Regions from separate parts of the Halomonas sp. MES3-P3E genome, predicted to be linked through region 3. Evidence: riboswitches for the same ligand, from Rfam matches in the RefSeq annotation. Region 3 holds a riboswitch; each other region holds the start of a gene.
What was found. Region 3 has a riboswitch for thiamine pyrophosphate ahead of thiM (hydroxyethylthiazole kinase). Riboswitches for the same ligand answer to the same signal wherever they lie in the genome.

Region 1 (7,002 bases), on a different contig from region 3:
CCATTCCAGGCATTTCGGCATGTGCCTGTCCCGCTCGAAGGCAAGACCGTCTTGATCAATGGGGCTGGCGGTGGCGTGGGGCATCTAGCGGTTCAAGTCGCTAAATGGAAAGGGGCGCGTGTGATCGCGGTTGCCTCAGGCAAGCATGAAGGGCTGCTTCGAGAGCTGGGTGCTGACGACTTCATTGATTACACCAAGGCAGCCGCAGAAACGGTCGCACATGACGTGGATCTGGTGCTTGACGCTGTGGGTGGCCCGAACATGGAGCGCTTCCTCAGCATCATTAAACCAGGCGGCTCGCTCTTTCTGGTCAACCCCTTGGGCTTTTCTGCCAAGGATGAAGCCGACAGGCTAGGGATTACGGTTTCCTCGCTACAGGTGCAATCAAACGGAATGCTGCTGGCGCAGGCCGGTCGCTTGCTCGACGACCGTACCATTCGGGTCGTGACCGACAGTACCTATCCGTTGGCAGAAGCATCGGCTGCGCATCAGAGAGCTATGCAAGGCGGCGTTCAAGGCAAGGTCGTGCTTATCGTTAAGCAGTAAATTGTTGCCGCTGATCAAAGCAATTCCTTGCTCCAACGGCGGTATTATGAGGAAAAAAGCATGCTCATCGTTACCGGATACTTATACGTCGCCTCGGCTGATTTAGCGCAATTTATGACTCACCTAAAAGCACTTGCCAACGTCACGCGACAACGTGACGGAAACATCTCTTATGACGCGGCAGTGGATGACGCGGATACTGGACGGTTGCTCTTGTCGGAGCGTTGGGCTGATCAAGCTGCACTGACTGCTCATCTAAACGCCGACGAGACCGAACTATTTGTTAACCAATGGAGCGGGAGGATGCGCGCTGATATCCGCAAGTACGACGCATTGAATGAACGAGACCTCATGGAGGATTAGAAAAGCCTGTAAACGCACTAGGCATTTGAAGCTGGTGCGAGATGCATATCGACTTGATCCCGCTGTGAAAAGCACATCTCTCCTTTCACCCATGATCATCAGTACCTTACCAATGCTGGCGGCGTACCGCCTGGAAGTATGTGAGGGTTGCGCGAGATAAAACAGCAGCGCCGGGGCGAGCCCCGGCGCTGATATCACACATGGAAAAACAAACTGACGGTTAGAAGCGCAAGCCTGCTGATACGGTAAAGGTGTCAATCTGATAGTCGCTGTCGAAGTCGTAGCGCTCGTATTCAGTACGGACCAGGAAGGGATCGAAGTTGAACTGCGCGCCGACACCGTAGACCGGATCGGTGCCGTCCTGATCTTCAAGATCAACGCTAGCACCACCAAGGTTACCGTCGACGTCGGTTTCCCACTTGGCCACACCGGCCTTAGCGAAGGCGGTAAACCAGGAGGTGATGGGCAATTGACCGACCAGACTCACCCCGTAGGCGTTTGATTCCAAATCGGTATTGGCGTCACTGTTACCCTTCAGGCGCGTACGCCCCAGATCGGCATAGAAGACTTCGGTAGCGAAGTAAGGATTGAATTCGTAGCCGACGAAACCTTTGAAGACGTTGTCTTCGTCATCATCCAGATCAAAGTCTTCAGCGCCATCAGAGATGAAATTGTCGACATCATCGTCGTCATTCTCCAGCGAACTGAAACCGGTACCGATACCCAAATAGAGTCCATCCGCATTGGGTGCGGCGAATGCCGAAGGTGCCGCAGCCAGCAGAGCGGTAGAGGCAAACGAGGCGGTAAGTAGGGTTCTGAGTTTCACGTGTATTCTCCTTGTGACGACTTGCTATGAACGATTCTATGAATCGTCATGGTTCATGGTATTGAAAGGCTATCCTGCCGTGATTCACGCAATGTGACAGTCGTTTGATTCACACGTATCAACCATAGGAAAAACACTTTTCGATAACAAGGAAGATCCGGTTACGGTAGGTAAGTTTTTGTTACAAAAGCGCCACTACCGGGAAGGCAGAGGAGTTGGCCCTCATTCTTCTACTTCATTCCCGCTCTCAGGTGCCGAAAAAATTGGAGACTCCAATACAGGTCTTTCAGCTTTTCTTGCGAAGTACTGATTACAGGTGTGGCAAACAGCCCCCAAAGGAAGAAGATGCAACGAGTCATTTCAGTATGCATAACGCCAATGTTCAGTGGTCGAGTGCGGCAACGCAGCAAACCGGTCCAGTAGAGGCCCGTTAGGGCCGGAACGTACTGCAACTATTGGTCATGCTTTGGCATTGATGGTGGTGGTGGCGGTGGTATTATCTGCTGTTGACTTGTGAAATGCATCTCTTTCAAATGCTGACATAAGCCATCAAAGTCTGGAAAAAGAGTCATATCGTTAATACCCATGGAATCTAACTCTTTCATGACGATGGTTCTTTCTGAAGCTGGCATGTCATAACGCCACAAAAATTGGACTCCAACTTGTTGGCCTTTTTGTACTATAAAACTCTCAAGGTCGGAAACGTTGGTCGCGGTAGTTACCGCCATTTGCCTAACCATTCTCTGATTACCAGTTGCATATACTGCAAAATCGCTAACAAAATCTTCGTTAGCTAGAAAGCTGGTTTCAGAGCTAAATTGTTGACTCCATCTTTTAACATCAAAAATAAATATTGACACCTTGTCGCTAGGCTTTGCTTTCAAAGGAGCGCCTTTGAAAGCAAAGAATGCTGCCACATAACCAGACAACGTCCAATCTAACAATGGCGTAGGAAAACCATGATGCTGTAACTTGCCCAGAAAGGTTAAATATTCCACATTATCTTGAAAGTTAACGGGCGCATCAAAAGCAGCAAATTGATAATTGACATCTTTCATTATTTTATCAAAATAATGAGAAAGTGATATCCCCTTTAGCTCTGAATTTCGGTGAAATGATGTTTTCAATTTCCACGAGACTTCACTTTGCCCACGATAATAATATCGTTGCCCTATACGAGTAGCTTCAGCAATCCACTTTTTATAATTCTCCCAGTTTTTTTCCATTCTATATCTCTAATCTAAAGGTTCGACCGATTCATAAAGCATAACGAGAAGCGCATCGTCGGACTTTAGTACGTCCGCATGGCGCGACTTAATTATGCAAACCTTTTATATAAAAGCCATAGCCCCCAGAACCCTCTGGATATAACATAAAAAAGAATACCGAAGGCAACTACACTCAAGTCAAAAGGAGCCACTTCTAAGTTCCCCCAAACCTCTATCATCTTTCTATTAAGCTCCTGACTCCTCTCTATTCCTTCTTGATCAAAACCAGGAGGAATAGAACTAGTCTGTTCTATTTGTGTCTTTAATAAAAACTGCATTACCGGGGCTAGAACCGAGGTTCCGTATGCAAGATAAAGAGAAAAAGCTAAAGCAAGAACATCAGCTATTGTCCTAAAGATTTTTTTTTCGACCATCCAGCCAATTCTAACAAGTTAGGAAAATATTCTGCCGTAAAAACGTTAACAAGCAAAAAACTAAAGCCAGGAAAAAAAGTAAACTTTTGACGCCAATTCATTTTGGAAGGTGAAAAGGTGTACGATTATCAAGGTGTGCAAACATGCTTCTATGAAATTCTTGCTCGGACTATTCATTACGTTCTCTCGTCCAAATTCATCTCTTCCTGCATAACAGGGATTCTAAGCCCCACTGCATGATATCGATGAACGAAAGGGCATATTGATTGAGACTAAACAGCTACCAAAATTAACTCTACCCCATTGATTCTACAGGTAGCAAAGAAAATTTCGGCAGTCCATCCAAAACAAATGTCCTTAGGTGGTTCTCCAACCCCACAACAAGCCCTTGCATCCACCCCACCCACCTCCTACACTCCACCAACGAACAGCTTGACGGGGTGCCGGTGATATCCGGCTGAGATGGCGCAGGGTGAGCTTTTGGCTACCGAGCGCTGGTCCCGCTGAACCTGATCCGGCTAATGTGCTGCGGCTTTCATAAGTTCGCTGCACGGGTACCGGCGTAGGGATCAAGCGATGGCCATGGCTAGCTCTCACGATTGCACGCCACCTCTCTGCGCCATTTTCTCGATCTTTCCCGCCTGCCCTCCGGATCATTACTACCGGAGGCAACATGGGCTACCGCTTTACTGATCTCACCACCGCCTGCCAGGACGATTGGCGCGCCTATATTGAGCACGATTTTGTGCGCCAACTAGGCACCGCCACGCTGCCTGAAGCGTCGTTTCGCCACTATTTAAAGCAGGACTACCTGTTTTTGATCCACTTCGCCCGCGCCTACGCGCTGGCTGCCTATAAAAGCCCCACCCTCGCCGATCTTCGCCAAGCCCACGAAGGCTTAAAAGCCATTGTCGATGTGGAGCTGGGTCTGCACGTGGGCTTTTGCCAGGAGTGGGGGATTTCCGAGCAAGAACTGGAGGAGCTTCCCGAAGCCCGCGCAACGCTTGCCTACACCCGATACGTATTGGATACCGGCAACCGAGGCGACTTGCTTGATTTGCATGTGGCGCTGGCTCCCTGTCTGGTCGGCTACGGCGAAATCGCCAACTGGCTCAACGCCCAGCCTACCACCCTGCGCGGCACACAAAACCCTTATGACGCCTGGATTGCCATGTACGAAGGCGAGGAGTTTCAGGCCGCCATGCAGGCGGAGCTTGAATGGCTGAATGCCCGCCTTGCCGACGTTACTCCCGCCCGCTTTGCCGAACTGAGCAAGATCTTCCGCGATGCCACTCGCCTGGAAATCGACTTCTGGCAGATGGGCCTAGAGCTAATAGATGAAGACCTCAGACATTAATGACTAACAACTAAAAGGAACCTACCAATGAGCAAAACAAGCCATTTTCTAGCCGAAACCGCCGAGGTCGATGCCGCCGCCATTCAGCCGCTGCCCGGCTCACGGAAGGTGTACATCGAAGGCTCCCAGCCGGATATCCGTGTGCCGTTTCGGGAGATCACCCTGTCACCGACCAAAACCACCGGCATCGATGAAGAGAACCCGCCGCTGCTGGTATACGACACCTCCGGCCCTTACACCGACCCCGATGCCCAAATTGATCTACGCCGTGGCTTACCGGAGCTACGTCGTGCCTGGATCGAAGCGCGGGACGACACCGAATTTCTATCAGGCCTTACGTCTGAGTACGGCAACCGCCGCGCCAACGACCCCACTCTTGCCCAGCTGCGCTTTGATTTAACCCGCACCCCGCGCAGGGCTAAAGTGGGCCAAAACGTGACCCAACTGCACTACGCCCGCCAGGGCATTATCACCCCGGAAATGGAGTTTATTGCCCTGCGCGAAAACCAGCGTCGCCAAACGCTGGGTACCGCTGAAGTTGAGCGGATTCTGGGCCACCAGCATAAAGGCCAGAGCTTTGGCGCCAGCTTGCCGGAGGAGATCACCCCAGAGTTCGTGCGCGAAGAAGTGGCCCGCGGGCGGGCGATTATCCCCAACAACATCAACCACCCTGAAAGCGAGCCGATGATCATTGGCCGCAACTTTCTGGTCAAGATCAACGGCAACTTGGGTAACTCGGCGGTAACGTCTTCCATTGAGGAGGAAGTGGATAAGATGACCTGGGGTATCCGCTGGGGCGCGGATACCATTATGGATCTCTCCACCGGGCAGAACATCCACGAAACCCGCGAGTGGATTCTGCGCAACTCGCCGGTGCCGATTGGTACGGTGCCTATCTATCAGGCGCTGGAGAAGGTCAATGGCGTGGCCGAAGACCTCACCTGGGAAGTCTTCCGCGATACGCTGATCGAGCAGGCCGAACAGGGTGTGGACTACTTCACCATTCATGCAGGGGTGCTGCTACGCTATGTGCCGCTCACCGCCAAGCGGGTCACCGGCATTGTCAGCCGCGGCGGCTCGATCATGGCCAAGTGGTGTTTGTACCATCACCAGGAGAGCTTCCTGTATACCCATTTCGAGGAGATCTGCGAGATCTGCAAGCAGTACGATGTGGCGTTTTCACTAGGCGATGGCCTGCGCCCCGGCTCGGTGGCCGATGCCAACGACGAAGCACAAATGGCGGAGCTCAAGACCCTCGGTGAGCTGACCCATATTGCCTGGAAACATGATGTGCAGGTGATGATCGAAGGCCCCGGCCACGTGCCCATGCACCTGGTGAAAGAGAACATGGACAAGCAGCTGGAGTACTGCGACGAAGCGCCCTTCTATACGCTTGGCCCACTAGTGACGGATATCGCCCCCGGCTACGACCACATTACTTCTGGCATAGGGGCGGCGATGATCGGCTGGTTTGGCTGCGCCATGCTCTGCTACGTCACCCCGAAAGAGCATTTGGGTCTGCCAAACAAAGATGATGTCAAAACGGGCATCATTACCTACAAGATTGCCGCCCACGCGGCGGATCTTGCCAAGGGTCACCCGGCAGCGCAGCGGCGTGATAATGCCCTCTCCAAGGCGCGCTTCGAGTTCCGCTGGGAAGACCAGTTCAACCTGGGGCTAGACCCGGATACCGCCCGTGAATACCACGATGAAACCCTGCCGAAGGATTCCGCCAAGGTGGCGCACTTCTGCTCCATGTGCGGGCCGAAGTTCTGCTCCATGAAGATCAGCCAGGAAGTGCGTGACTATGCCAATGAGCACGGCCTGAACGGTGATCAGGAAGCGGTGATGAAAGGCATGGAGGAGCAGGCGGAGAAGTTCCGCAACAAAGGGAGTGAGCTGTATCAGGAAGTTTAAATCTACCAACGCACGATAATTTACTGCTTGCTGCGGCTTTTCCCTGGGGAGCGCTAAAAAATGGCCGCAACCTCCCATCGCTTGTGTGCTCCTTTGTTTTCTAGCGCTGCCCCAAAAGTATGGCTTAACAGTAGTTTTGCGCAACGTAGCTCATTTAACATTTGAGAGTGACGAAAAAAACCTTGGTATAGCTACCCAGCTCATAGCAAATACTATCAATTAAATACCGACTAGTCGGTATTTAATTGACCTAAATCAAAATCACAATTAATAATAATAGGATAATAGAATCCGTTTATTACGTTCTGTGATGCGCCACCGCTGGCACAGAGCGACGAGCTTAAGCCCTTT
Region 2 (7,002 bases), on a different contig from region 3:
ATGAGAAGAAATAGAGATATAGCCATCGACTAAGTCACCACAAATGTCATAGTACATCTGGGTCAAGGTATAAAGACGTTCAAAGCGGTCCGCCACATCGTTAATAGCGTGCAGGGTTTCGCTCTCTTCGCGGGGCAGATGCTCGTAGTCATAAGCCGTCAGTTCTTGAGTAATACCTTTGTGGTAACTAAAAATGCGGCGCATTTTGACCAACCGAGAACGATAAGTAATGATCTTGCGCATCAAAACATCGTTGCCGTTTTCTAACAGTTCATCCTCTAGATCGCTTAATTCAGTTTCAAACTCAAGTAGGCTATCGATATAAAACCCAGCGGAGATATACATAACGCGCAGCGCGACCTGCTCCGGCGAATGCGCCAAAAGTGCTCTGCCGTGCTCGTTAAACAGCCGCTCAATGCTTAACGCTTCACCAGGATGGAGCGTAACCAAAAACCGTTCGCCCACAAAAAAACAGACCTGTTGAGGTAAATAGTTCAGCTCGGCATCGAAGGAGGAGATGCCGCGATAAATAATCAGCGTATGGTTATCAAACTCTTCTATTTTAGGTGGATGGCGCTCTTTATGGGCATCTTGAATCGCCATCGGGTGAAACTCGAATGCCTCTAAAATCGACCGTTCGCTCTGCTGGGTTTCTCCCTGCATATCAATCCAGATATGGCTTCCCGGCGTAGCCCGCCACACATCCATTAGGCTTTCACCGCCCTCATGGGTCTCGCCTTCAGGCGTGGTCAGAATAGTTCGAATCATGATCGTCCTTGAATATTTCCGGTCTTTCTTAAGAAGCACTACCCAAAGGCTGCACTATGCGAACTTGGGCTTTTCCCAAGCGCTTGGCATCATACATGGCAACATCGGCTCGCTTTAATAGCTCGTTGGCCGTTTCAGCACTAGTTGGCATGTACATGACAACACCTATGCTTGCACTGATATTCAGCGCCGCATTGCCAGCAGCAAACGGCTCTTCAATCACCTGTATTAATTTTTTGGCCAACGGCTCAATCGCCATGGACTCACTGCTTTCTAATAGCAAGACAAACTCATCTCCGGCCCACCGCGCTATATAGTCGGTTTCACGGACGGTCTTCACCAATCGTTTAGCCATCACACGCAGCAGCTCATCCCCCATGGCATGGCCATGAGTGTCGTTAATCGCTTTAAAACCGTCCAGATCCATGAATAAAACTGCTAAGGGCTTTTGAGTACGCCGAGTACGGGCCATTGCATCAGGCAGGCGTTCATCTAGGGCGCGCCTGTTAGGCAGTTTAGTTAATACGTCTTCACGGGCCTGTTGATCGCGCAAACGCTCTAGCTGCTGTCGTTCGGCAATATCATGGATAAAAAGACTGCGTCGCTCGCGGCCATCAATGATTAATGTCTTGATGCGAACCTCGACGGGCAGTTCCCTGCCATCATGGCACCGCGCTGTATAGGTGATAGGGGCTTGATCACTCTCAGTTGGCAAGCCATTAGGAAAGAGTAATTGTGTGACTGGCCTTGCCAGCACCGCTTTGCGTGGCCAACCAAACATTAGCTCAGCCGCTCGGTTCCAATCGAGAATGACGCCCTGTGAATCAATACTGATATAGGCGTCATAGGCGGATTCAATGACTAGGTTGAGCTCGTTGGTGCGCCGTTCAATTTGGCACTCCATGCTGTAATGAAGCTCGCTCAACGCTCGCTGAGATTCCTGTGCTTTTTTTCTCTCTCGGATCAGCCGTTCACGCAGGCGAATTTCATCAGTCACAATCGCCGCTAAATCTTTCAAAGCCGCCAGTTCCTGCTCACTAAGAGTACGAGGTTTAATATCAATCGCGCAGAGGGATCCCAACGCAAGTCCATTGGAGGTGCACAGCGGAATACCCGCATAAAAGCGAATCCCATTCGGGGCGGTCACATGGGGGTTTTGCGCAAAGCGAGGGTCCTTGCGTGCATCTTCAACAATTAACGGCTCTGAGGCCGTCACTGTATAAGCGCAAAAAGCCACATCTCGACCTGTCTCGCGGGTTTCCACGCCCACGCGCGACTTAATCCACTGACGCTCAGCATCAATCAACGTGATCGTTGAGATAGGCACATTCAGTAACTGGGCAACCAACCTGGTGACGCGGTCAAACGCCGGTTCATCCGGGGTATCTAATAGTTCAAGCTCATAAAGAGCGGCTAACCGCGCCTCTTCATTAGATGCTGTGGGGTAGCTCATTGTCATGTCACCCATTCAGGGAGGTGTAGGTCTACCAGCATATCGCGACCAGCACTTTCCTGCTTACTGCTTATTGTTTTGACTCATACTCGCGAGCAACACACTAACCAGCGTAGAGGCGACTATCGCACCGACAAACGGCCCCAGCGTAGGAATACTGCCCGGGAAACTGGCAGCTATCACTCCCGCGATGAGACTGCCCTGACTGAACCACCCTGGAATAATGGCGCCCAGCAATCCTGCAACACCTCCCGCAACAGCCGAAAAAGGGGTCATGCGTTGCCACAGACCTAGCAGCACAGGCACCACAATGGCGGCACACAGTAAGTCAGCAATCAGGAACAGCCGCAGTACTGACAACCCCTGCAAAGCAATCACTACCACCGGTATCATCAATCCAATCGTGACCCAACGGGCAGCGGCAATGGAAACACCCCGCCGTTCGCTGCGCGACACCACCAGGGAAGCGATACCATTTTGTAACGTATCAACACTGGAGGCTACCAAAGTGACTGCCAGCACTAAAGCGGGGAGTGTCAGCCAAGCTGGGGCCCCCGTTAACAGAGCGAAAAACGGCATCGGCGGCTCGCCAAGGGGGACCCCACTCATTGTCGCCAGCATGCCCAAACCACCAATTAGCATCACGACTACGACGGTCATACCGCCGCCTAGCCAAGCGCCACGGCCCAGGCTTTGATCGTCCCTTGCCGCCCAAACACGCTGCCAATACCCCTGGTGGAAAAGGTTCGCTGCGGTGACGGCGATGACCAGCGTTAACGCAACGCTCAGCGCGCTGGTAACGGGGATGGAAGGCAGCGTTGCCTCGCTAGGCATTGTGGGTAGGCGCCATAACGTAACGCTACCCACCGCCAACAGAAGCGCTAGCAACAGCCATGCCTGCCACCGGTCCGTGGCAAGGCTGGCGCGCAAACCGCCAACCGCCGTATACACCAGAGTGGTGAGGGCAACGCCAATAATCACCAGCGCGGGCGGCACATCTGACAATAGCGCTGTGATGGCCCCTATGGCGGTGAGCTCCGCTGCCAGGAAGCAGGCCATATAGCCAACCGACACTAACGTTACCCAGCGCCGCACGCCTGGGCCATAGCACGCTTCTGCAAACTCGGCGATGCTGCGCCCTTCCGGCAACGCACGGCGAATTTTTGGCCCGTAGAGCCCTAACACAATAAACGGCAGTGCCGACCCGAGCGCATAACCTGCTAATGCGAGGGGGCCAACAAAGGCACCAATTTCGGGCGGGGCAAAGAGTATCCACGCCCCCATGCCGGAGGCAAGAAAGGAGAGACCAAGGGTTGAAGCTGTTTGTGAGTTGCGAGCCGTCACATAATCATCAACGGGGCCATCCACCCAGCGAGCCCGTAGACCTAAATAAGCAAAGCAGCACAGCGCCGCGCCAAGCACGGCTGACGTCAGATATAGCATGTCGCACTTCCTCCGCCGGTACGAACCGGATCAGGTTCCAGGGTCTGCGCAGCGCGCATTCTCAGCCCTTGCAAGCAGGGCTCCCCTGGCGACAGTGAATGAAGACGGTATCGTCAACCAAAAACGCGTCTTAGTAAAGTTTAAGGTGTGTTGGCAGCCTCTGCGCGGGGCACTCGCCCCATCAAATAGAACTCCGCATTGGGCGGCGTACCCGCCAGGGTGACCAATCGATTCGACAGACCAAAAAACGCCGCGATGGCGCCTATATCCCAGCAGTCCTCTTGGCTAAAGCCTTCTTGCCGCAGGCGCGTGCGCCACTCATCGGTCATTTCACCGACATCAATGGCACAATGCATGGCAAAGTCGAGCATGACGCAGTGGCGCTCACTAATCGGTGCCACGCGATGGTTGATGGCGACCTGATCCGCAAGCAGCGGGTCTTTGCTGTATATGCGCACCAGTGCCCCATGCGCCACCACGCAATACAAGCAGCGATTGCGCGCACTGGTAGCGACCACAATCATCTCTTTCTCGGCTTTAGTGAGCGTGTCAGATTCACGCTCCATTAGCGCATCATGGTAGGCAAAGAAAGCACGAAACTCAGCAGGACGATGGGCCAACATTAAAAATACATTAGGCACAAACCCTGCCTTTTCCTGGACGGCCAAAATAGTATGGCGAATATCGTCGGGCAGATCATCTAACGTTTCTGGTACATTAAAACGGCTTAATGGAGCAGACATAATCACCTCTTTATTGTTAAGTTTAACCATCTCATAAAAACGACTTAGCCTTTACGTAACAAAACGCTAACTTAAGTGACTTTTAATTAGCGGCCCTGCTCGCCATACTGATGTAACGACCTGCAATAAAACGCGCATAACGCTTAATAATCAGTTCGTTCAAAGGGACACTGACATGAGCCATAACGAAGCAAAAGAACACATCTCCGGTCGTCTAAACGAACTGTTTTCTGACCCCTACCAAGCGTTTGAAAATGATACGGATGAGCGCCAGCTACATATTCGGATCATGCTGCATATGTTACTGGCCCGCCCCATGACGCGGGGCCAAATGACCTTGAGAGTCATTCATGGCTGGGAAAATGGTGGGTTTGAGCCCGACGATCTTCAGCATGTCGACTACACCCTCAGTAACGTTTCTGACTTCAAACGAGCAGTGCAGGATTTTGAACACGCCTCCAAGCACAACACACCTTTACCTGCTGACCAAACCGCCATTCTAGCTGCCCCGCTAGCCGATGCGATTGCAGAGGCCAGAGCAGAAGGTCAAGACCTCGCCAACGGCATTAGTCATACACCAGCGCGCTGGCCAGCGTTTGAGGGCGGCTTGGCACTCTATACGCTGTTTAAAATGTACCACCGCCTGATTTATGGCGAAGATGACACCTACCGCTGCTCGCAATGCATGACGCCGCTTGGTTTGCGCGAAATACATGAGTTTCACCTTGAAGAAGGTGAGTTCGCGCTGCTGGTGCCGCCAGCCCAGGACTTCATGAACGAACATTCCCTGCTGGTGTTGCATGAAAGCCAACTTGGCCCCATTGAACAACTGTTGGAAGAAAGCTTGCCGTTGTTTGATAACTTTTAAATCACGATATGCCGATTCATCGGCTCGGCTTTGGCCGCACCCGCTATCAATTGACCCCGCTTAATGCGGGGCCAGCATCAGGCATTGAATAGTGCTTCATTTAGCCAAGCGAAATCGTACTATTAATGCCACTGGAAACATTCTCTGGTTCAAACCAACGCGCTGTGACGGTTTTGGTTTGCGTCCAGAAGGCAATCGCCTGTTTGCCGTTAGGCCCTAAATCCCCCAGCTTTGATGCCCGCGAGCCAGTGAAGCTGAAGTAGGCAACCGGTACGGGGATGGGCACATTGATACCAATCTGACCCACGTCGATATCGGTTTCAAAACGGCGAGCAATCCAACCAGAGTTAGTAAAGATAGAGGTGCCATTGCCGTTGGGGTTGGCGTTGATAAATTCGATCGCTTCATCGAGGGTTTCAACACTGACCACACACAGCACAGGCCCAAAAATCTCTTCGCGGTAAATGGTCATATCCGCGGTCACATCCGAAAACAGAGTGGGGCCCACGAAGTTACCGTTGGGATAGCCGCCCACTTGAACATTGCGACCATCGACCATCAGTTTGGCGCCCTCTTTTTCGCCTGCATCGATTAAACGCAGCACACGATCACGAGCAGCCGGCGATACCAGTGGCCCTAAATCGGCATCCAACTGGGTGCCCGGCCCCACTTTCATTGCCCGCGCCGCCTCAACAATGTCGCTTAGCCATTCGCGTGCCTCACCGACTAGCACCACCACCGAATTCGCCATGCAGCGCTGGCCCGCCGCACCAAAGGCTGAGCCCAGCAAGTTATTGATCGCCTGACTACGGTTGGCATCCGGCATCACCACGCAGTGGTTCTTGGCCCCCATCATCGCCTGCATGCGCTTGCCCGCTGCCGCCGCGCGGTTATAAAGCAGCGAACCCACGTGGGTAGAGCCAATGAACGAGAGCGCTTTGATATCCTGATGGTCAGCAATTTGATTGGCCACATCGGGGCCCCCGTGTACCACATTAAGCACGCCGGGCGGGATGCCGGCTTCGTGAGCCAGTTCGACTAAGCGCATAGTGGAGCTTGGGTCTTGCTCTGAAGGTTTGAGAACAAAGGTATTGCCGGTAGCAATGGCCAGCGGAAACATAAAGCACGGCAACATAATGGGGAAGTTAAACGCGGTAATGCCGGCCCCAACACCCAGCGGCTGATGCATGGTGTAGACATCCACCTCGTTGGCAGCGTTTTCAGCCAGCTCTCCCAGTTGCAGCGAGGTAATCGAGCAAGCGTGCTCCACCACTTCCAAGCCGCGACCTACTTCACCTTCCGCATCCGGCAGGGTTTTGCCGTGCTCTTCGGTAATCAGCGCCGCCAGCTCTGCAGTATTGTCACGAATTAACGCCTGAAGCTTGAGCATGATGCGCATTCGCTTGCCAAGCGGCACTTTACGCCACTCCTTGAAAGCCTCCTTGGCATTACTGATGGCACGCTCCACTTCGTCAGCGGTGCAAAACGGCACACGCGCAACGACCTCTTGTGTGGCGGGGTTAATCACATCGCGCCATTCCTGGCTTTGCGAAGGTACGGGCTGACCATTGATATACATGGGTATTTCGCGAACGGACATAACGTTGCTCCTGTTTATAGTTGTGGTTTTGGTGGTGGTTTTGACTATGGTTGTTATGGTTGTGATTGCTGTCATAAAGCAGTGATTGTCTGCGCACCGCTGTAAGCAAGAACACAGGGTATAGCAG
Region 3 (7,002 bases):
TGATGCTGGCTAACCGTAACTACCCCAATGGTGCCCGCATAGAAGCAGCGCACCAACTGCTTACCGCACTGGCAGAAGCCCACTGAGTCTCTCTCGCTTAAAACAGTCTAATGCCGCCGTTGGCGGCATTTTTTATGGCATCATCGCTAAGATCAAACAACCTAAAGTTGCATTTTTCGCTGTCAATAAGGAGACTATTACTCCTCCCCGATACTTACCTTCACTGCGAAGAGCCCTTTCCCATGCGTCTAAACGCCGATTTTAGCCACTTTGCCTGTGTTACCCCGGAAGAGTATCAGTGGGTCGATTCCCCCAGTGCGGGGGTCGAGCGCATGATGTTTGACCGAATTGGTGATGAAGTTGCCCGTGCCACCAGTCTTGTTCGCTACGCGCCTAATACGCAATTTGAGCGGCATACCCACGGCGGCGGCGAAGAGATCCTGGTGTTGGAAGGCGTGTTCGCCGATGAGCATGGGCGCTACCCAGCCGGCAGCTACTTACGAAACCCCATCGGTACCGGCCACACGCCACAGATTGGCGAGGAAGGCGCGCTGATTTTTGTCAAACTGCACCAGTTTGACCCCAACGACACGCTCCAGCTGGCGGTACCTGCGCATCGGCTTCCCTGGCAGCCGGATCGTCGCCCGCGCATTGCCTACAAGATGCTGCACACCTACAAGCAGGAGCGCACCAGCCTGGAACGGTGGTCGGCGGGCACCTCCATCACTTACCCCACGCTGCTGGGCGGCCTGGAGTTTTTGATTCTTGAAGGCAGCCTAAGCGATAGCGAGCATAGCTACACGGCGGGCACCTGGTGTCGCTACCCCAGCGGCGCAGCCCCTGCACTCACCGCCGGTGAAAATGGCGTGATGATGTACCTCAAACGCGGTCATCTGCCGCCCGCATAGCTTAGTGCTTAGCTTCGTGATAAGCCCAGAAACGGCAGCAGCGTAAGAGCCGCAATAAGCCCCACGGCTAACAGCACCAGCACCACCTGCAGCGGGTGAGCGGCCAAGCGATGCCACAATGTTTCCGCGTCGCCCCGCTCAACCGCTGCTTGATGCTCACGCTGGACGCGGTCAAGGCGCTCCGCCTGATAGGCGTCTAGCGCGGCGATAGCCGCATCATGCTGATGTGGATTACGTAGCCAGATAGCATCGACCCCCAGGCGGAAAAAGCCCGCCTGGGTTTCATAGGTATCAAAGCCATGGTCGGCCAACAGGTCACGCACTTCCATGGCCTCTTCGTCGGTAACGTGGCGCAGCCGGAACAGTAGTTCAGCCATTGGCGTGCCTCATGCGTCGCTTTTACCCGCCATCAGGTCTGCCTGAATTACTTCGATCCAGTAGCCATCCGGGTCCTTAACGAAGATAACATCCTTCATTTTGCCCTGATCAGCGCGTTTTACGAAGGTGACGTCGTGCTCGTCAAACCATGCCTGTGCCGCTGCCAAATCCGGCACGTTAAAGCAGATGTGCCCAAAGCCCTGGGGCTCGGCATTGCCATCGTGATAGGCGAAATCTTCCTGGTTTTCAGTCCCCCAGTTGTGGGTCAATTCCAACAGCCCCTTCTGGCTAAACGTCCATACGGTACGCGCGTCAGTCTCTTCCGGCACGCTGTCGCTCGGCTCCACGTTGGCTAAAAAGTAGAGCGAGAACTGCATCTCCTCGAAATCCAGCCGCCGCAGTACCTGCATGCCAAACACTTTTGAGTAGAACGCCAGCGCCCGCTCGGGGTCTTTGACCCGCAGCATGGTGTGGTTTAAACGGAATCCTTGGGTTTGAGGCGGTGTATCGACGACACCAGGATGCTGCTCACCTTGAAAACTCATCACGCTCTCCTGTCGCTAATACTGTTCATTGACTCTATTGAGCCTCACATACCGCTTACCATGGGGGCTTTATTGCCAGAATGCTAGCCCTTACAAGCACGTAGGCAGTGTCGTATCGGGGCACCGGTAAGCGCACTAGCAATCCTAAACAAAAACCCTACACTTATTATCCATAAGATTTACAAAAGAAGTTCCCGCCACATGATCGATGCCCCTGATTGAGGGCGTCCTTCAGGAGGTTTTTATGACTGCGATTGATATGACGCTGGGTGATCACTTAACCCTCAAGCAACTTTCCAATGCGCTTCACAACGGCTTTTCGCCCATTGTTGAAGTGGAGTCGATGGATGGGATTTACAGAGTGCGCTTTCATCACGCTAACGGCGTGTCTGACCTCAGTGATAACAAAGGGCACGTCAGTACTTTTCTCGGCACGGGTGAAATCCGCGATACCTTAGGCCAACTTGGCTTGACCCACGGCGTGCTGACCTTCGCTGACCAGTGCGGTGACGAAATGATTGGGATAGAGGGGAAAGCCATAACGCCTGACGAGATGCTCACCTACGGCACGCGTATTTCGTTTCGTTAGATTGCCATCGTCTGTATCCAGGGGTTTACAGGGCTACTCCAGGCAAGGATAGTAAGCGCTCGACAGGGGCGCCCTCCGTTACGGTTGGGCTGAGACGCACCCTTTGAACCTGAACCGGATAACACCGGCGTAGGGAGTCATGGTACCGCTTACCACCTCCCCGCCGGGAGGATGCTATGACCCTACCTCCGCTTGGCGATTACCTTGCAACGCTGCGCGCAGTGACACCGTTAGTCCATTGCATGACCAATTATGTCGCCATGAACAGCACGGCCAACCTGTTGCTAGCCACGGGCGCGTCACCCGCAATGCTGCATGCTCCAGAGGAAGTGGCAGAGTTCACCGCTATTTCTGCCGGGCTGTCGATCAACATTGGTACCATCTCTGCCCACTGGGCGGACGCGATGTTGACCGCAGCGGCCACCGCCAGCCAGCACTCGATTCCCTGGGTATTAGATCCTGTCGCCGTTGGCGCGACCCGCTATCGACAATCGCTGTGCACGCGGTTACTCGCGTTAAAGCCTAGCGTGATTCGTGGCAATGCCTCTGAAATTCTGGCGCTTAATGGGTTAGCCAACCAAGGCCGCGGCGTGGACTCGACAGCTGCCGCCGACCAAGCCATAGACGCAGCGATAGCGCTAGCGCAAAAACATGGCTGCGTTGTCGCGATGACCGGTGAAAGCGACTGGGTGACGAATGGCACACAGCACTATCGTATTAACGGTGGCCACCCCTTAATGCCCCGTGTCACAACGTTAGGCTGCGGCCTTAGCGCACTGGTCACCGCCTTTGTTGCGGCCAACCGTGAAGCCCCGCTGGAAGCCACCGCCGCGGCGCTAGGCTGCTTTGCCGTCGCTGGCGAGCGGGCGGGCAGTACTGCTCAGGGCCCAGGCAGTTTCCAAGTCGCTCTGCTGGATGCGCTTTATCAACTTACCCCTGACGACCTCTCTGCTCATACTCAGTTGGAGTCACTCCATGCCGTATGATCTATCGCTTTATTTGGTGACCGACACTGCGCTTTGCGACGATTATGGCCTAGAGCAGACGGTTGAAGCAGCGGTAAGAGGTGGTGTGACCATCGTGCAGCTACGCGATAAGCATGCCAGCGATGAACAGATGGTTACTCAGGCCAAGCGGCTAAAAGCACTGCTGGCAGGCACCGGGGTGCCGCTCATCATTAACGACCGTTTACAGGTAGCGCTAGAGAGTCAGGCAGATGGCCTGCATGTCGGTCAGAGCGATGCCGCTGTTCAGGAAGCACGCCGAGCGCTAGGTGAACAGGCGATTATTGGCCTGTCGATCAATACCCTCGCTCAGCTCCAAGCGGCGCCCATGGCGTTAATTGATTACGTTGGCATTGGGCCCGTGTTTGCAACAGTGAGCAAACAGGACCACGCCCAGCCTATCGGCTTTGGCGGCTTGGCTTCGCTGGTCAAAGCGTGCCCACTGCCCAGCGTGGCGATTGGTGGGTTGAAAGCTGAGCATGCCATTAGTGTGCAGCGGGCGGGAGCGAACGGATTAGCGGTGATTTCAGCCATTTGCGGCCAACCCGATCCTTTCCAGGCGGCACGCGCCTTTCAGGTCGCTGCTGCGTCATGAACCAAATAGAGCATATCGTTGCTTTCGTGCGAGTCGCCGAGCTGGGTAGCTATACCCGGGCAGCTGAAGCACTCGATATTTCGCGTACCCGCGTGTCGCGTCAGGTCATGGCACTGGAGAAGGCACTCGGGGCGCGACTGATACAGCGCACTACGCGTCGCCTGCATCTCACGGAAGCAGGAGAGCGCTATTTAATGCGCGCCCAGGGTGTGCTGCAAGCGCTCGATGAAGCCGCTGCTGAAGTTGGCCAAGGTACCAGCGATGTGCGCGGCCGTTTACGCGTAAATGGGCCCATGAGTTTTGGTACCCGCTACTTAACGCCACTCGTCACCCAGTTTATGCTTACCCACCCGGCGCTTGACGTGCGCCTGGACCTTAATGACCGTCGCGTTGATCTACTTGAAGAGGGTTATGACGTGGCGATCCGTATCGGCAGCCTGCCCGACTCCAGCCTGGTGGCACGCCGCCTGACCCGCTGCCGTTTGCTGTTTTGTGCCTCCCCTGAGTATCTTGCCACCCACGGCGAACCCGTTAGCGTTAACGACCTTAATGAGCACCGCTGCCTGCGATATCGTAGTGGCCAGCAGAGCGCTGACTGGCAAATTGCTACGCAGTCTTTGACGGTTAATGGCCCACTGGAGAGCAATAATGGTGATGTACTGACCCAGGCTGCTGAAGCGGGCTTAGGCATCGCACAACAGCCCAGTTTTCTGGTCACGGAGAGTATTGTCAGCGGGCGGTTAGTGCCGATTTTAACCGACGAGCCCGCGGTGCGGCTCGACGTTCACGCGCTCTACCCTGCCCGGCGGTATCTGCCCGCCAAGGTGGAGCGCTTTATCGATCTGCTTACCGAGGCGTGGGGAGATCCACCTATTTGGGAACAGGCGATTGGATTGTCGCCTATTACGCAACAGTGATGTGCATAACGCGCTGATTATCTCACCCTGGCCTAGCTGTAAAGTAGCTCCATCAACCACACAGATGGAAGCTCCTCAAATGACGACTCAATCATCACTTACGGCCACTCCCTCTCTACAGCCTTATGCTATTACGCTTCTGCGCATCAGCCTCGGCGTTATGGCCCTCGCTCACGGTTTGCTCAAAGTGTTGGTATTTACCGTACCGGGTACGGTCGGCTATTTTGAGTCACTGGGTTTGCCGGGGGTCTTAGCCTACTTAACCATTGCTGCTGAAGTGGGCGGTGGGATAGCCCTTCTGCTCGGCGTATACACTCGCTGGGTAAGCCTAGCACTGGTACCGGTACTGCTGGGTGCCGCTTGGGTACACTTGGGTAACGGTTGGATGTTCTCGAATGCTGGTGGCGGTTGGGAATTCCCGGTGTTTTGGACGCTGGCCCTCATTACTCAAGCGGGTTTAGGAAGTGGTCACTGGGTGTTAAACCGTCGCTTCGCCTAACCTCATCACCGGCGCTTGCTCCACCGCAAGCGCCGGTACTACCGTGGAGATCTACCCATGTTACCTAGTCTATTTATTTCCCATGGTTCACCCATGCTGGCGCTGAATAAAACATCTGCCCATACGTTTCTGCGTGAACTTGGCAGTCAGCTCTCGCCTAAAGCGGTGGTAGTGGTTTCGGCGCACTGGGAGAGCAGCGAGCTACAGGTCAGTAGCAGCGCCAAACCGAAGACGATTCACGATTTTGGTGGCTTTCCGCAGGCGCTTTTTGATTTGCAATATGCCGCCCCTGGCGACCCTGAACTGGCTGAACGGCTGGCCGTGTTGTTGGGCGCCAAACCGGTAGAGCGCGGCTTCGACCATGGCGTTTGGGTGCCGCTCTCGCTAATGTTTCCAGACGCTAATGTACCTGTCGTTTCATTATCGCTGCCGGTGCGCTGGAGCAGTGCGCAGCTTGCGGCACTCGGTGAACAGTTATCGGTACTTCGGGATGAGGGCATTTTGGTTATCGGCTCGGGCAGCCTGACCCATAATCTATATGAACTGATGGCGCAAGATAGCCCAATGCCCGGTTGGGTAGATGAATTTGCGCGCTGGGTACACGATCACCTGATCGCCAATGACCGTGAGGCGTTGCTAAATTGGGAGAACGCCCCTAGCGCGCGGAAGAATCACCCCACGCCAGAGCACTTTCAACCCTTGCTGGTCGCGATGGGCGCTGGCGGTAACGCCACCCAGCTACACAACAGCGTGGAACACGGCGTACTGGCGATGGACGTTTACCAGTTCGCTTAAGCGTACTGCTAGGCAGTAGGGCGGCGTTTAAGGGTGGTGCGGCGGTCGTGATACGCGACCGCTAATCCGCTGCCCATAATCAGGGCGCTGCCCACCCAGACCCAGAGGTCGGGCATTTCCCCCCAAAACCACCAGCCGAGAAGCACTGCCCAAAGCATCGCCGTGTAATCAAACGGGGCGGCAATGGCGGCTGGGGCGTACCGAAACGCCAGGGTAATAAAGGCGGTCGCCGCAACGCCGAAGATTCCAGAAGTGAAAAAACCGACCCAGTGCCAGGGCTGGGGGGGTTGCCATACCCATGGCAGCGTTAAGCCGGTTACCACGAGTGGCACAAAAGTCATATAAAACAGCATTGCCCATAAGTGTTCACGGGCGCCGTAGCGACGTGCGGTAATCATCATCAACGCATAAAAGAGCGCCGCGGCGACCAGCACCAGCGCGCCTAGCTGGAAGGCATCACCGTTAGGGCGAACCACAATCAGCACACCCACAAACCCGACTAACGAGGCGATCAGTACCGGTGGGTCGATACGCTCTCCTAGCAAGGGCACCGACAGGAGGGTGACAAATAACGGTGCCACAAAGGCGATTGCCGTCGCTTCCGCCAGGGGCAACAGCGTTAATCCCCAGACGAAACAGACCATGGTGGCGGTATAGATCAAACCACGCAGCAAATGAACGCCTGGGCGTTTCGTCCGTAGTTTGCGTAAACCACCCGCAAAATGGGCAAGCAGCGCAATCATTGGTAGCGAGACTAAAGCACGGAAAAAAA

Region 1: another riboswitch for thiamine pyrophosphate. It lies ahead of tenA (thiaminase II); the one in region 3 lies ahead of thiM (hydroxyethylthiazole kinase).
Region 2: another riboswitch for thiamine pyrophosphate. It lies ahead of CXF87_RS04545 (sodium:solute symporter); the one in region 3 lies ahead of thiM (hydroxyethylthiazole kinase).

What each region holds. Positions count from the first base shown of each region.
Region 1 covers NZ_PJBT01000020.1:76,521-83,522, reverse strand. The annotation lists gene CXF87_RS06225 (NADP-dependent oxidoreductase) at 1-546, shown strand, start outside; gene CXF87_RS06220 (putative quinol monooxygenase) at 607-909, shown strand; gene CXF87_RS06215 (porin family protein) at 1,130-1,735, opposite strand; gene CXF87_RS06210 (FRG domain-containing protein) at 2,188-2,961, opposite strand; gene CXF87_RS06205 (hypothetical protein) at 3,054-3,377, opposite strand; TPP riboswitch at 3,804-3,963, shown strand; gene tenA (thiaminase II) at 4,051-4,734, shown strand; gene thiC (phosphomethylpyrimidine synthase ThiC) at 4,762-6,651, shown strand.
Region 2 covers NZ_PJBT01000015.1:59,878-66,879, forward strand. The annotation lists gene CXF87_RS04535 (magnesium transporter CorA family protein) at 1-768, opposite strand, end outside; gene CXF87_RS04540 (sensor domain-containing diguanylate cyclase) at 797-2,221, opposite strand; gene CXF87_RS04545 (sodium:solute symporter) at 2,285-3,664, opposite strand; TPP riboswitch at 3,654-3,761, opposite strand; gene CXF87_RS04550 (peroxidase-related enzyme) at 3,805-4,407, opposite strand; gene CXF87_RS04555 (hypothetical protein) at 4,583-5,275, shown strand; gene CXF87_RS04560 (CoA-acylating methylmalonate-semialdehyde dehydrogenase) at 5,376-6,875, opposite strand.
Region 3 covers NZ_PJBT01000184.1:75,477-82,478, forward strand. The annotation lists gene ampC (class C beta-lactamase) at 1-86, shown strand, start outside; gene CXF87_RS14470 (cupin domain-containing protein) at 243-908, shown strand; gene CXF87_RS14475 (DUF6164 family protein) at 917-1,285, opposite strand; gene gloA (lactoylglutathione lyase) at 1,295-1,831, opposite strand; gene CXF87_RS14485 (hypothetical protein) at 2,076-2,420, shown strand; TPP riboswitch at 2,475-2,573, shown strand; gene thiM (hydroxyethylthiazole kinase) at 2,597-3,406, shown strand; gene thiE (thiamine phosphate synthase) at 3,396-4,019, shown strand; gene CXF87_RS14500 (LysR family transcriptional regulator) at 4,016-4,936, shown strand; gene CXF87_RS14505 (DoxX family protein) at 5,001-5,435, shown strand; gene CXF87_RS14510 (DODA-type extradiol aromatic ring-opening family dioxygenase) at 5,493-6,230, shown strand; gene CXF87_RS14515 (DMT family transporter) at 6,239-7,002, opposite strand, start outside.